One region of the Caloramator sp. CAR-1 genome, then DNA from elsewhere that is predicted to be linked to it. Evidence: a T-box and tRNA genes for the amino acid it is inferred to sense, from the RefSeq annotation. Region 1 holds a T-box; the other regions hold tRNA genes.
What was found. A T-box is a leader RNA that pairs with one kind of tRNA and senses whether it is charged. The one in region 1 lies ahead of thrS (threonine--tRNA ligase), so its partner is inferred to be a tRNA-Thr.
Positions count from the first base shown of each region.

Region 2: it has a tRNA-Thr gene. The T-box ahead of thrS (threonine--tRNA ligase) is inferred to sense a tRNA for this amino acid. The anticodon was not compared.
Region 3: it has a tRNA-Thr gene. The T-box ahead of thrS (threonine--tRNA ligase) is inferred to sense a tRNA for this amino acid. The anticodon was not compared.

Region 1 is NZ_JAUONW010000028.1:1,076-5,663, forward strand. Features, by position in the region: gene infC (translation initiation factor IF-3) at 1-329, opposite strand, end outside; ribosomal protein L20 leader region at 341-450, opposite strand; gene thrS (threonine--tRNA ligase) at 496-2,409, opposite strand; T-box leader at 2,480-2,696, opposite strand; gene ytxC (putative sporulation protein YtxC) at 2,738-3,658, opposite strand; gene Q3V94_RS08210 (DUF6873 family GME fold protein) at 3,709-4,473, opposite strand; gene Q3V94_RS08215 (MFS transporter) at 4,473-4,588, opposite strand, start outside.
Region 2 is NZ_JAUONW010000007.1:32,561-37,148, reverse strand. Features, by position in the region: gene thyX (FAD-dependent thymidylate synthase) at 1-325, shown strand, start outside; gene Q3V94_RS01695 (methylated-DNA--[protein]-cysteine S-methyltransferase) at 336-794, shown strand; gene rlmB (23S rRNA (guanosine(2251)-2'-O)-methyltransferase RlmB) at 822-1,625, shown strand; gene Q3V94_RS01685 (NYN domain-containing protein) at 1,618-2,136, shown strand; gene sigH (RNA polymerase sporulation sigma factor SigH) at 2,208-2,852, shown strand; tRNA gene Q3V94_RS01675 (tRNA-Thr) at 2,935-3,010, shown strand; gene tuf (elongation factor Tu) at 3,094-4,296, shown strand.
Region 3 is NZ_JAUONW010000013.1:249-4,836, forward strand. Features, by position in the region: partial or broken gene Q3V94_RS04065 (RNA-guided endonuclease TnpB family protein) at 1-288, opposite strand, end outside; gene tnpA (IS200/IS605 family transposase) at 291-692, opposite strand; gene Q3V94_RS04075 (RNA polymerase sigma factor) at 762-1,079, opposite strand; gene Q3V94_RS04080 (hypothetical protein) at 1,085-2,152, opposite strand; tRNA gene Q3V94_RS04085 (tRNA-Thr) at 2,294-2,368, opposite strand; gene Q3V94_RS04090 (50S ribosomal protein L25) at 2,390-2,944, opposite strand; gene Q3V94_RS04095 (replicative DNA helicase) at 3,358-4,588, opposite strand, start outside.

The DNA of each region.
Region 1 (4,588 bases):
TCAGCATTCTTTGCTTTAACGTTTAAATCATGCTCGTCGATGTTAGGAGTAATTCTAATCTCCTTAACATTGATAACCTTTTGCTTTTTCTTTGCTTCCTTTTCCTTTTTCTGCTGTTCATAGATGAACTTGCCGTAGTCCATTATTTTGCAAACAGGTGGTTTAGCCTGTGGTGCAATCAAAACTAGGTCAAGCTGCTTAGATTCAGCGATTTCAAGTGCCTTTTTTGTTGGCATGATTCCAAGCTGAGTTCCGTCGGAATCGATAAGTCTAATTTCCTTTTCACGAATTTCTTCGTTAACTAAATGTTGTTTGTTAATAACGTTCACCTCCTAATTTTTTACAAAACAAAAAGCGGATGGTAGTCCATCCGCATAAGTCCACTATAACCTGAAGAAACCTTACTACCTTTGGCGTAAGGTGAGAAGCGGATGGCTTCTACTTATACCTTTATTAGGATAACACTAAATATAGGATTTGTCAATATGTTTTAAGTTATATGTTGCTTATCTTTTTATCTATTTCTTCCCTTATCCTTGCTGCAAAGGCTTCAAATTTCATTGCACCAAGATCTCCTTCTTTTCTTGACCTTAATGATATATTTCTGTTTTCAACTTCCTTGTCGCCTAAAATTATCATGTATGGAACCTTTTGAAGCTGAGCTTCTCTTATCTTGTAGCCTATCTTTTCATTTCTTAGGTCGCTCTCTGCCCTTACGTTCATTTCCTTGAGCTTTTCTTCTATTTCCTTTGCATATTCGTTTGCCCTGTCTGTTACAGGAAGTATCTTAACCTGAACCGGAGCAAGCCATGTTGGGAAGGCTCCTGCATAATGCTCAATAAGTATTCCTATGAATCTTTCTATACTACCGAAGATAACCCTGTGAATCATAACAGGTCTATGTTTTTCTCCGTCTTCACCTATATAGTATAGGTCAAACCTTTCTGGCATTTGGAAGTCAAGCTGAATAGTTCCGCACTGCCATGTTCTTCCAAGACAATCCTTTAAATGGAAGTCGATCTTTGGACCATAGAAGGCACCATCACCTTCGTTTACCTTGTATTCAAGTCCTGCTGCATTAAGTGCTTCGATTAATGAATTTGTTGCATGTTCCCAATCCTCATCGCTTCCCATTGAATTTTCAGGTCTTGTTGAAAGCTCAACGTGATATTCAAATCCAAATAGTTTATATACATAGTCAATAAAGTTTATAACCCCTAAAACCTCATCCTTTATTTGGGATGGAAGCATGAAAATGTGGGCATCGTCCTGAGTAAAGCATCTAACCCTCATAAGGCCGTGTAGAGCACCTGAAATTTCGTGTCTGTGAACAAGTCCAAGTTCACCAAGCCTTAGAGGAAGCTCTCTATAGCTGTGCATTTGACTTTTATAAACTAATATTCCTCCTGGGCAGTTCATTGGCTTTACTGCAAAATCCTGCTCATCTATCTTTGTAAAATACATGTTTTCCTTGTAGTGATCCCAGTGTCCTGATCTATGCCATAGAGATTCGTTAAGTATTATTGGAGTTTTTATTTCCTTATATCCCCTCTTTTGATGTTCCTGCCTCCAGAAGTTTTCAAGCTCGTTTCTTATAACCATTCCCTTTGGAAGGAAGAATGGGAAGCCTGGGCCTTCCTCCATTATTGCAAATATTTCAAGCTCTTTTCCTAGCTTTCTGTGGTCCCTCTTTTTAGCTTCTTCTAGAAGGTTCAAATATTCTTCAAGTTCGCTCTTTTTAGGAAAGGCAGTTCCGTAAATTCTTTGAAGCATCTTATTCTTTTCGTTCCCTCTCCAGTATGCCCCTGCAACGTTTAACAGCTTAAAGGCCTTCACCTTTCCTGTTGAGGGAACATGAGGTCCAGCACAAAGGTCAACAAATTCTCCCTGTTTATAGAAGGATATAGTCTCTCCCTCTGGGATGTCGCCGATGAGCTCTACCTTATAAGTTTCGTTTCTATCCTGCATGTATTTTATAGCCTCATCCCTTGAAAGTTCGAATCTTTCAAGCTTATAATCTTCCTTTACTATCTTTTCCATTTCCTTTTCTATGCTTTCAAGCATTTCAGGAGTGATTGGAAAATCCGCATCAAAGTCGTAGTAAAATCCATTTTCAATAGAAGGTCCTATTGCAAGCTTAACGTCAGGATATAGCCTTTTTACTGCCTGAGCCATAATATGGGCTGCAGTATGTCTTAGTGCTTCCCTTCCTCCTTCATCCTCAAAAGTTAATATTTCTAAAGTGCAATCCTTATCGATGATTGTAAAAAGATCCTTAACCTCGCCGTTTATCTTTGCTGCAAGGGCGTTTTTATAAAGTCCCATGCTAATTTTTTTTGCCACTTCCTCTGCTGATATAGGTGCATCCAATTCTAACACCTTTCCATCCTTTAAAGTTACCTTTATCATAAACTAACCTCCTTTTTAAGTGCCTGGCACTTAAGATTTAAGTTTTTATACCAAAAAAGGCCTTCCATCCCCATGGGACGAAAGGCCTGTACTTCCGCGGTTCCACCCAAATTGGTAAAAACCCTCTCAAGGCTTTAACGCAGCCAACGCCTTTCCCTACTCTCATAGATTTCAGGAAGGAGCTTCGGGGTGGTTTTCAATCTCTAATGTTAAGGAAACCTTCCAGCCGACGGATTTCCCTCTCTGGTAACATATCAAGATTTACTCGTCCCCATCATAGCCTTTATCTTTTTAAATATTCTACATCCTAAATATAAACTTGTCAATCCTAAATTATTTTTCCACTTTTAATTATATTGCACTCCTCACAGCTGTCGCAAAAATAGGTCCTGTCTATGAATATATTTTTAATGGTTTCAATTATCTCTTTATTTTTGCAGTTTTCCACCGAGTGAATAACTATTCTTTTAGGTGCACATGTTACGATAACGCTTAAAAGTATGTCGTCTATCGTTGTATCTCCATTTGAATTAAAGGTTTCAAAGTCTGAAAATAGGTCCTTTGTTATGTTGTTAAGGCTGTCATCCTTTAGTATATATTCTCCATTTAAATCTACAAATATATTTAAAACTTCATATTTGCTCTCCTGGATGTCAACGAAATATCTTAAAAGCTTGATAAATTCATCGTATTCCTTTTCGATGATATATTCATCAATCATCCTTTCAAGAATCTCGTTAACTTCTTCCTTTATAAACCTTAATCTAAACTTTACAAAGCCGTCAATTATTATTTCATCGCTCTCCTGTAAAAACTCCTCCACCTTTCTGTATATCGTGTTTCTATGCCTCATGCTGTTTATAACATCGTCAACGGAAAGAATTCCTGTTCCTGAAATAAAGGCCATACATTTATTTTTTATTTTATTTATATCGTCCTCAGTAAAATAGGTGCAATTTTCTCTAATTAGCTTATTTAAAATCTCAAACTCATAATTTTTAATTATATAATCATAAATTATATCCGCTGCATAGCTTATAAACAAATCCCTATAATTTTCAAAATTTCTTATGTCCTTCTCGCTATCCTTAAGTATAAATTTTATATAATGGTATTCTCCAACATCGCTTTCAACAAGGGCTATATTTACATCATTACCCTTTAAATACATGCAAAGTTCATTAAATCTATCGTAAAGCTCATTACCTTCCTTATTAAAACCAACCGATAGGAGAAGCAACTTTATCACTCCCTTCTAGTTTAGTATATGTGCCTTATAGCAACATATACAGGGAATTTTTATCCCATTATACAATATTCCTTTAAAGGAACTATTGTGCCAAAGTCTAGAAGGGGACCTTTATACAAGTATTGCCATTTAATGTTGTATTTTGACAAAAAATTTTTTATACTATCGCCCTCTGGATGATAATCAAGGCTCCCATAAAAGGCTAAATTATCCTTTGCAATAAGTCCAGTTGCTCCTCCTATAAATCCAAAGTTTAATCCTTCCAATACTATATGTCCGGATTTTATAAGTAGGCAGTTTATTCCTTCCTTTGTAACTTTTTTGTATATTCCTTTATCCGATGTAATTATGGTATTTTCATTTACTATGCTGATTGAACACTTTGAATACCCTTGCTTTACATCTATTATTTTAACCCCCTGTTTATAAAACTCCTCAAGTAAAATATCATCGGTATATTTTATATTACATATAGCAAATTTACCAACTCTTGCAACGTTATAATAAACATCCTCAGGATATTTTTCTTTAACTTCCTTTTTGCCGGGTATTATTTTAAAACCTTCATTTTCAAGACTATAAACAACCTTTTCGGAAATATTAGGTGCAACGATTATTTTTTCTTCTCCTAAATGATGTATCATTATATCAGGGTGATAGGATATGGCATCATAGGTTGAAATCCTTTCAGTTTTTATAATTTTAATATTCAATTCAAAAAAGGCTCTTTCAATTTCCTTAGGAACTCTCCCATCTACTACTACAAGGGAAACTTTACCCTTTGGAAGATTGGGATCCTTTAAAAAGCTTTCCACTACAAAATCTCCCTTCTTCTAAAGAGAATTGAAAAACCTAAAAGGCCGATTATTCCGCTTACTATAAAGGCATTGTGAGGTCCTATATATTTTGCAAGGGTTCCAGAGTATAAAC
Region 2 (4,588 bases), on a different contig from region 1:
AGGCAAAAATGAGAAGGAGGCTAAAAGGCTTTCTGAAAAAATGGCGATTGAGGATGCAAGATATGTCTTCCCTAATGCCTGTGAAACTAAGCTAGTGGTTACAATGAATGCGAGAAGCCTTTTAAACTTTTTCAGACATAGATGCTGCAACAGGGCCCAATGGGAAATACATAATCTTGCTGATGAGATGTTGAAAAAGGTTAAGGAGGTTGCACCGACAATTTTTAAATTTGCAGGGCCGAGCTGCGTTTACGATAAATGCCATGAGGGAAGCATGAGCTGCGGTAAGATGATGGAAGTTAGGGAAAGATATTTAAACCTTTAGGGGTGGGATGATGATTTACAAAGCTTATTATAAATCTCCAATTGGAATTATAGAGATAAAGTCAAGGGATGATTATATAATTTCCCTTGACTTTGTTGAAAAGGAAGAAGAAGTTGAACATATTCCAGAGATTTTAACGCAGTGCATTAAAGAACTCCATGAATATTTCAATGGAAAGAGAAGAGAATTTTCAGTAAAGGTTTATCTTGAGGGGACGGAGTTTCAAAGAAAAGCTTGGGAAGAGCTAAGGAAAATACCCTATGGTGAAACTATTTCCTATAAGGAGCAGGCACAAAGGGTTGGAAGCCCTAAGGCCTTTAGAGCTGTAGGCCTTGCCAACAGCAAAAATCCCGTCGGAATAATAGTTCCCTGCCACAGGGTAATCGGATCAGACGGTAAACTTACGGGATATGCAGGTGGACTTTGGAGAAAAAAATGGCTAATAGAACATGAAAAAAAGTTCCTTTAGGGTATAATAAATTAGAGGTGAGTTTATATGAAAAAGTTTGATAAGAAAAATAAAGGAAAAAGAATAGAAAGCGAAAGGGAGACAGTAGAAAGAGAAAATATTATTGAAGGCAGAAATCCTGTAATTGAAGCCATAAAATCAGGAAGAACTATAGAAAAGCTTTATGTATCTAAGGGAGACCTCGAAGGATCTATAAAGATGATAATCTCCCTTGCAAGGGAAAGGGGCATTGTTGTTAATGAGGTTGAAAGGAAAAGGCTTGATGACATGTCAACCACAAAGGCCCATCAAGGTGTCATAGCAGTAGTTGGCGAGTATAAATATTATGATTTGGAAGATATTCTAAATCTTGCAAGGGAAAAGGGAGAAGATCCTTTTATTATAATCCTTGATGAAATTGAGGATCCACACAATCTAGGATCAATCATAAGATCAGCAAACATATTTGGGGCTCATGGCGTTATAATCCCCAAAAGAAGAAGTGCTCTTGTTACTGCAACGGTTGCAAAGGCTTCAGCCGGAGCTATCGAATATACTAAAATAGCAAAGGTTACAAACTTAAATCAGGTTATAAAGGAACTTAAGGAAAGTGGGATTTGGGTTGCAGCGCTGGATATGGATGGGGAGATTTGCTATAATAAAGATTTAAGGGGACCACTTGCTGTTGTAATTGGAAGCGAAGGAAGGGGAGTTTCAAGGCTTGTAAAGGAAAACTGTGATTTTGTTGTTAAAATACCGATGTTTGGTGAAATAAGCTCCTTAAATGCTTCGGTGGCAGCAGGGGTTATAATGTATGAAGTTAGGAAACAAAGGGGCATAAAAGGTGAGTAGGATAAGGCATATTTTAATAGACGGGTATAATGTTATAAATCAGTGGGATTTTTTAAAAAAACTTAAGGATGAAAACCTTGAAGATGCAAGGGATAAACTTGTTGAAATGTTACAGGAGTATGCTGCATTTAAAGGATGCAGCATTTATGTTGTTTTTGATGCCCATCTTGTTCCAGGAAGTGTTGAAAAGCATGAAAGGGTTGGGAAAATAAATGTTGTTTATACTAAAGAAGGAGAAACTGCCGATTGTTTTATAGAAAGAACTGTCCCACAGCTTGTAAAGATGGGAGCGGTTGCTGTTGTAACATCCGATTATCTAGAACAACGAATAACGCTGCAGATGGGTGGAATAAGAATAACCCCAAAGGAGTTTTTGCTTGAAATTCAAAATATAAAGACCACTATAAAAGAAAGGGCAAAACTTCCGTTTAAAGAACAAAAATCGACATTAGAGGATTTTATAGATAAAGATATTTTAGAGAAACTTGAAAAAATGCGTCGAAACCTTTGATTTTTCTTGACTTTCCTTATTTTGTGGCATATAATTTACTTAACGCAAAAGAAAGGTCTGGGGGGATACCATTGCAAACGTCAAGGGGGGCAACAGTAAGAGCTTTTGATTTTGAGAACATGTTGGATGAAGAAATAGTTGCTATGGCTCAGGAAGGCAATAAAAGTGCCGAAGAATATTTAATAAACAAGTACATAAATTACGTAAAGGCTAAAACAAAGTCCTATTTTTTAATTGGAGCAGATAAAGAGGATATATTTCAAGAAGGTATGATAGGCCTATTTAAGGCCATTAGGGATTATAAAAACGACAAGTTATCCTCCTTTAGAGCTTTTGCAGAGCTTTGTGTTACAAGGCAAATCATTACAGCAATTAAAGCTGCTACAAGGCAAAAGCATGTTCCCTTAAACTGCTATTTGTCTCTAAATAAGCCGGTTTTTGATGAAGAATCTGAAAGGACTTTAATAGATGTTTTATCGAGCTTACATATATCAGACCCTGAAGAAGTTATAATAAGCAAGGAAGAAAGAAAAAAGATTGAGAAGAAGATGAGGGAATCCTTAAGTGATCTTGAAATAGAAGTATTAAAATGCTATTTAAAGGGAAAATCATATCAAGAAATAGCATGTGATTTAGATAGACATGCAAAATCCATCGATAATGCACTGCAAAGGGTAAAAAGAAAACTTGAAAAATTATTAACAGAAAAGGAATAAAATTAAGATAAATTAATATATTGACATCTTTTTTTCTTCGGTGTAAAATAAATAATCGGTAGTATTTTAATTACCCTTTTTTGCCCATGTAGCTCAGTAGGCAGAGCGTCACCTTGGTAAGGTGGAGGTCGTCGGTTCAATCCCGATCATGGGCTCCAGGGTATTATGATACACCAGGATAAGTTTTCAACGGTTAATAGCCGTTAAAAAAGTTACAACATAGGAAAAGGAGGATTGAAAAATGGCAAAGGCGCATTTTGAGAGAACCAAGCCACACGTAAACATAGGGACAATAGGACACGTTGACCATGGTAAGACAACATTAACAGCAGCGATAACATTTGTATTATCAAAGTATGGAAGAGCACAAGCAACAAGATACGACGAAATAGATAAGGCACCAGAAGAAAAGGAAAGAGGAATAACAATCAACACAGCACACGTTGAATACGAAACAGAAACAAGACACTATGCACACGTTGACTGTCCAGGTCACGCTGACTACGTAAAGAACATGATTACAGGTGCAGCGCAAATGGACGGAGCGATCTTAGTTGTAAGTGCAGCAGACGGTCCAATGCCACAGACAAGAGAACACATACTACTTGCAAGACAGGTAGGCGTTCCATACATTGTAGTATTCCTAAACAAGGCAGACATGGTAGACGACCCAGAACTTATCGACCTTGTTGAAATGGAAATTAGAGACCTATTAAATCAATATGAATTCCCAGGAGACGACACACCAATCGTAGTAGGATCAGCATTAAAGGCACTTGAATGCGGATGCGGAAGCAGAGACTGCGAATGGTGCGGAAAGATACTTAAGCTAATGGATACAGTAGACAGCTACATTCCAACACCACAAAGAGATAAGGATAAGCCATTCTTAATGCCAGTAGAAGACGTATTTACAATCACAGGAAGAGGAACAGTTGCAACAGGAAGAGTAGAAAGAGGAGTATTGAAGGTAGGAGACGAAGTAGAAATCGTAGGATTAACAGATGAAAAGAAGAAGACAGTAGTAACAGGAGTAGAAATGTTCAGAAAGGTTCTTGACATGGCAGAAGCAGGAGACAACATAGGAGCACTATTAAGAGGAGTAAACAGAGACGAAATAGAAAGAGGTCAAGTTCTTGCGAAGCCAGGTTCAGTAAACCCACACAAGAAGTTTGAAGGTCAAGTATACGTATTAAAGAAGGAAGAAGGAGGAAGACATACTCCATTCTTCAATGGATACAGACCACAATTCTACTTCAGAACAACAGACGTAACAGGAACAATCAAGTTACCAGAAGGAGTAGAAATGTGCATGCCAGGCGACCACATCAACATGGAAGTTGAACTTATAACACCAATCGCGATGGAAGAAGGATTAAGATTCGCCATCAGAGAAGGTGGAAGAACAGTAGGCGCTGGTGTTGTTGCTAAGATTTTTGAATAATTTATATGAGGTTATCCGCTTGGATAACCTCATAATATATCTTTATAAAAATTTTTAGGGGCTACCCCTAATTTTTATGGATTTTTTAAATAAAAAATATCTATAAAGGTCTTGTCAATTTTAAAATAATATTGTAAAATATAAGAGTTGTAATACGAAAATATGCGATGAAGCAAGAGGTTGCCGGACTTCGGGGAATTCTTGCTGAGTATGTCTGATCAAAGAATCGGGCGACAAAGGTAGTTAAGTGTAGACAAAACAATGATACACCCGGATGTGTGTGTTAAGCTAC
Region 3 (4,588 bases), on a different contig from region 1:
TCTTGAACTTTGGAAATCCTATTTTTTTATCTCTAAAGAAATTTTTATATGCTTTTTCTAAATTAAGTTGTGCGTTGGAAAGTGCAAGACTATCTACTTCTTTTAGAAAAGAATATTCTTTTTTATATTGTGCAGGTGTATTGTTTAGCATTTCTCCTGTTTTTTATAGTATTCTATTTTGTCATGTAGCATTTTGTTGTATATAAATCTTACACAACCAAATACTTTTGCAAAATATTCTTCTTGTTCTTTTGTTGGATATATCCTGTATTTATAAGCCTTTAGCAAAGTTACACCTCTTTCCCTTGCTTTTCTATATATTTTTTAATTACTTCAATTGACACCCCACCTGTTGTAAGTAAACAGTAACTTCTTGACCAAAAATATTCTTTCCATAATTGCTCTTTTAATTTAGGATACTCTTTCTTTATCAATCTTGATGAAGCACTTTTATATGCATTTATAAACTTAGACAACTCAGTATTAGGATGTGCTTTGAATAATATATGGATATGGTCTTTATCATGGTTCCATTCTTGTAATGTGATATTATAATTATCCTGTATCTTTTCAAATATTTCTTTTAGTCTATTCGATATATTATCATAAATAACTTTTCTTCTATATTTAGTTACCAAAACAAGATGATAATACAATAAGAATAATGAATGATTATTATTGTCTAAATCCATTCTATTACATAACCTACTTCCTATAATACTGATTATACAATAAAGGAAGAATTTATCAATCAACATTCATCACCCACTTACAGAAGTGGGCGACTTCTGTTGCTGTTTAGTTAAAACTTCCTTTAACTTTTTCCTTCTCAAAAAATCTATACATGTTGATCGGGCAATGTAAAAAAGATAGGTTTTTAAAGAACACTCACATCTATATTTTGAAATGTTTTGGTAAAACTTTAAAAAAACCTCCTGAGATATATCCTCCGCTTCTTGAAGATCTTTAACATAAGAATAACAAAACATTACAAGCTGCTTTTTGTATAAATCAACAATATAAACAAATGAATCTTTATCCCCTTCCCTTATCCTTTCGACTAAACCCTTCTCCTCCAACAAAATCACTCCATACACTTAAAGTTAATAACACCACTGTTTAATCTTATAATCATTTTATTTCTCCCACTTCCTATAACCCTTTTTATTCCCGAATTTACTCTTGTATCACCATTTAACCTGCATACCCCATTGTCTAAATTGAGCTCAACATCTACATCCTTTTCCTTTGTAGAAAAATTTACTACCCCACTGTTTAATGAAACCTTAAAATTTTTAACTACATTTTCATTTTTATAATCATCCTTAACATCTATTTTACCATTCACCATATCAAGTTTTAAATTTTTTAATTCTCCGTTTATATTTGCATTTCCATTTACTCCCCAAACTTCAACGGTATTGGATATATCCTTTGCGTTTAAATTTACATTCTGACCGTTTAAGCTTAGTATTTTTGCTTTAGAAATGTTTACATCGGCATTTTGAGAATCGATCTTTACTTTAGTTATATTAGCACTGCTTGAAAACTTTAGATTATTAGAAACAACCTCTAAATTAACTATCTTTGGAACATGAACGTTTAGTTCTACTCCCTTTATCTCGTTGTTAAAAAACTCTATTTTAGTCCATCCCTCTGAGGATTCTAAAGTAGGCTCAAATTTGTTATAAAAGCTGCCTTTAGGAAAATAAACTTTGCCCTCAACCTTTATCTTTTTTTCATTTGTTTCAATAATGTTAACCTTTAAATTATCAGCTTTTATCAGAACATTGTTTTCTACTGTCTCTAAAGAACTGTCAAAATTTATAGCTTTACTGTCTAATGAATTAAAAGGTTTAAGTTGAAAAGAATCAAAATTAACTATTTTAGAGGAAAAATTTAAACTATAAGAATAAAAGCCGTTAACTGCAATATAAATTAGAATAACAAAAACTATCAAAGGATTTAGTGACATCCTTTCTTCACGTTTTCTTAAGCTAAAAAATATAAGCTCCAACCCTAAAATAACAAGAAGTAAAGGCCAAAACTTTAGCATGGTCATCCCTAAATTAACATCAATTCTTTTTATTATCATCCAAATTCCTAAAAATATAAACCCTACTGCACTTGATATGGTTCCAATACTTCTCATAGTCTATCCCCCTTTCTTTATTCACTTATATAGACGAAGCTTTTTGAAATTATCCCATGAAGGATATAAAAATCTTTTTAACTAAAAAAACAATAAAGGGGCATAAAATGTTGCCCCTTTTTAAATGATATAAAACTATTTTGGAGCTCCATGCCGGATTCGAACCGGCGACCTGCTGATTACGAATCAGCTGCTCTACCGCTGAGCTAATGGAGCACATAGCAGGCTATAAGCCTGCTAACTTGCAATATCTTCTGTTGCAGAATTAGATACAACCGCGATTACTTTATCTAAATCCTCTAATATCTTTATTTCTTCACCTAAATTCAAATCTTCAATAGTTATCTTGTCCCCTAATTTTTTGTCTTTAACATCTATTTTAATAACTTCAGGAAGGTCCTTTAATCTTCCCATAACTTCAATCTTGGGCATATATGTTTCTAATATAAATCCCTTGGCCTCTAAAAACTCCTCGCCTTCAAAAATTACAGGAAGTTCAATTTTTACCTCTTCATCCTCATGAACTGCTTGAAATTCAAGATGAAGTATGTCTTTGTTTAAATAATCTAATTGGACATCCTTTATCACGCAGAAATACTTGTTATTTTTGTAATCAACATAAACCTTTGAATTTTTACTATTGTGTCTTAATAGTTTTAAAACATCCTTTTTTGCAATCTTAACCTTTTGAGGGCTTGATACTCCTTTTCCATAAAGAATGGCAGGAATAAAACCAAACCTTCTTACTGAATTAGGATTTTCAATCCTCTCAAGTGCAACCACTTGATTCATAAACCTCACCTCCAATGTATTTCTAAATATAGCCTGTTTATAAAATCAGACGTATATAAAGAAACACATAAGAGTAAGTTTATTGAAAATCCTAACAATTTTAATTATAGCCTTTATAAAAATCATGTCAAGTTGCCTTATTCCATCTTAATGTTCAATTCTCTTTAATAAGTAACACCAGATGCACGGATTTTAATTTTTTTAAATTAAGTTCTTTTCTATGCTACTTCATTTTCATAGTAGTTAACAAATTCATTTACTACTAAATTCCCTTTACACACAAAACAGTTTATTCAACTCTCCTAAGAATATTACGCAACTCAGTTATATATACAATCTTTAACTCCATAAATCATTTCTAGTTGTTAATAAAAAAGTCCAGCCTTATACTCATGGTATAAAGCTGGACTTTTTTATGCACTATGATATCTATCGAGATTTCCAAACTTGGTATACTGTCCAAGCCATACTAATTCAACTGTTCCTGTAGGACCGTTTCTTTGCTTTGCAATTATAACCTCCGCAATGTTTTTCTTGTCGGTATCCTTATGGTAATATTCATCCCTATAAAGGAACATAACAAGGTCAGCATCCTGTTCGATGGAACCTGATTCTCTAAGGTCCGATAGCATTGGTCTATGGTCAGATCTTGCCTCAGGAGCACGGCTAAGCTGCGATAGGGCAATAACCGGAGCATCCATTTCCTTTGCAAGGGCCTTTAAGGATCTTGATATTTCTGAAACCTCCTGTTGTCTACTTTCACTTCTTTTACTTCCTGACATGAGCTGAAGATAGTCAACTATAATCAAGTCTAAGCCCTTTTCTATCTTTAGTCTTCTACATTTTGACCTCATCTCATTTACAGAAATTCCAGGGGTATCATCTATAAATATCTTTGACTCAGACATCGGGCCTGCCGCCCTTGCCAGTCTAAACCAATCCTCCTCATCAAGATCCCCTGTCCTTAGTTTTAACATATCTATGTTAGCCTCAGCACAGAGCATTCTAAATGCAAGCTGTTCCTTTGACATTTCAAGGGAGAATATTGCAACGCTTTTTTTAGCCCTTAAGGCAGCATGAAGGGCTATATTTAAAACAAAGGCCGTCTTACCCATAGAAGGTCTTGCTGCAACAAGAATAAAATCTCCCTTTTGAAATCCCGATGTTTTTCTATCAAGATCAGTAAATCCCGATGGAATCCCTGTAACATCTCCCTTTGTTTTTGACAGATGTTCTATGCTGTCAAAACTTTTCATTATTATTTCTGATAAAGGCTCAAAATCATTGTGGGATTTATTTTGAGATATATCGAATATTGCCTTTTCTGCCAAGCCTAAAACTTCTTCAACATCATCAGGCTCCTGATAGCACTTATCCATAATTTCGTTAGATGCGATTATAAGCCTTCTCAAAAGCGCCTTTTCTTTAACTATTTTTGCATAGGACTTTGCATTAGCTGTCGTAGGAACAGAAGCAACAATGTTTGATATATAGCTTACTCCTCCTACAACCTCCAAAAGATTCCTGCTCTTTAAAAGGTCTATTACGGTTATGATATCCACAGGTTCATCCTTATTATAAATTTCCTCTATTGTTTTGTATAATATCCTATGGGATTCTTTATAAAACTCATCGCCAGTTAAA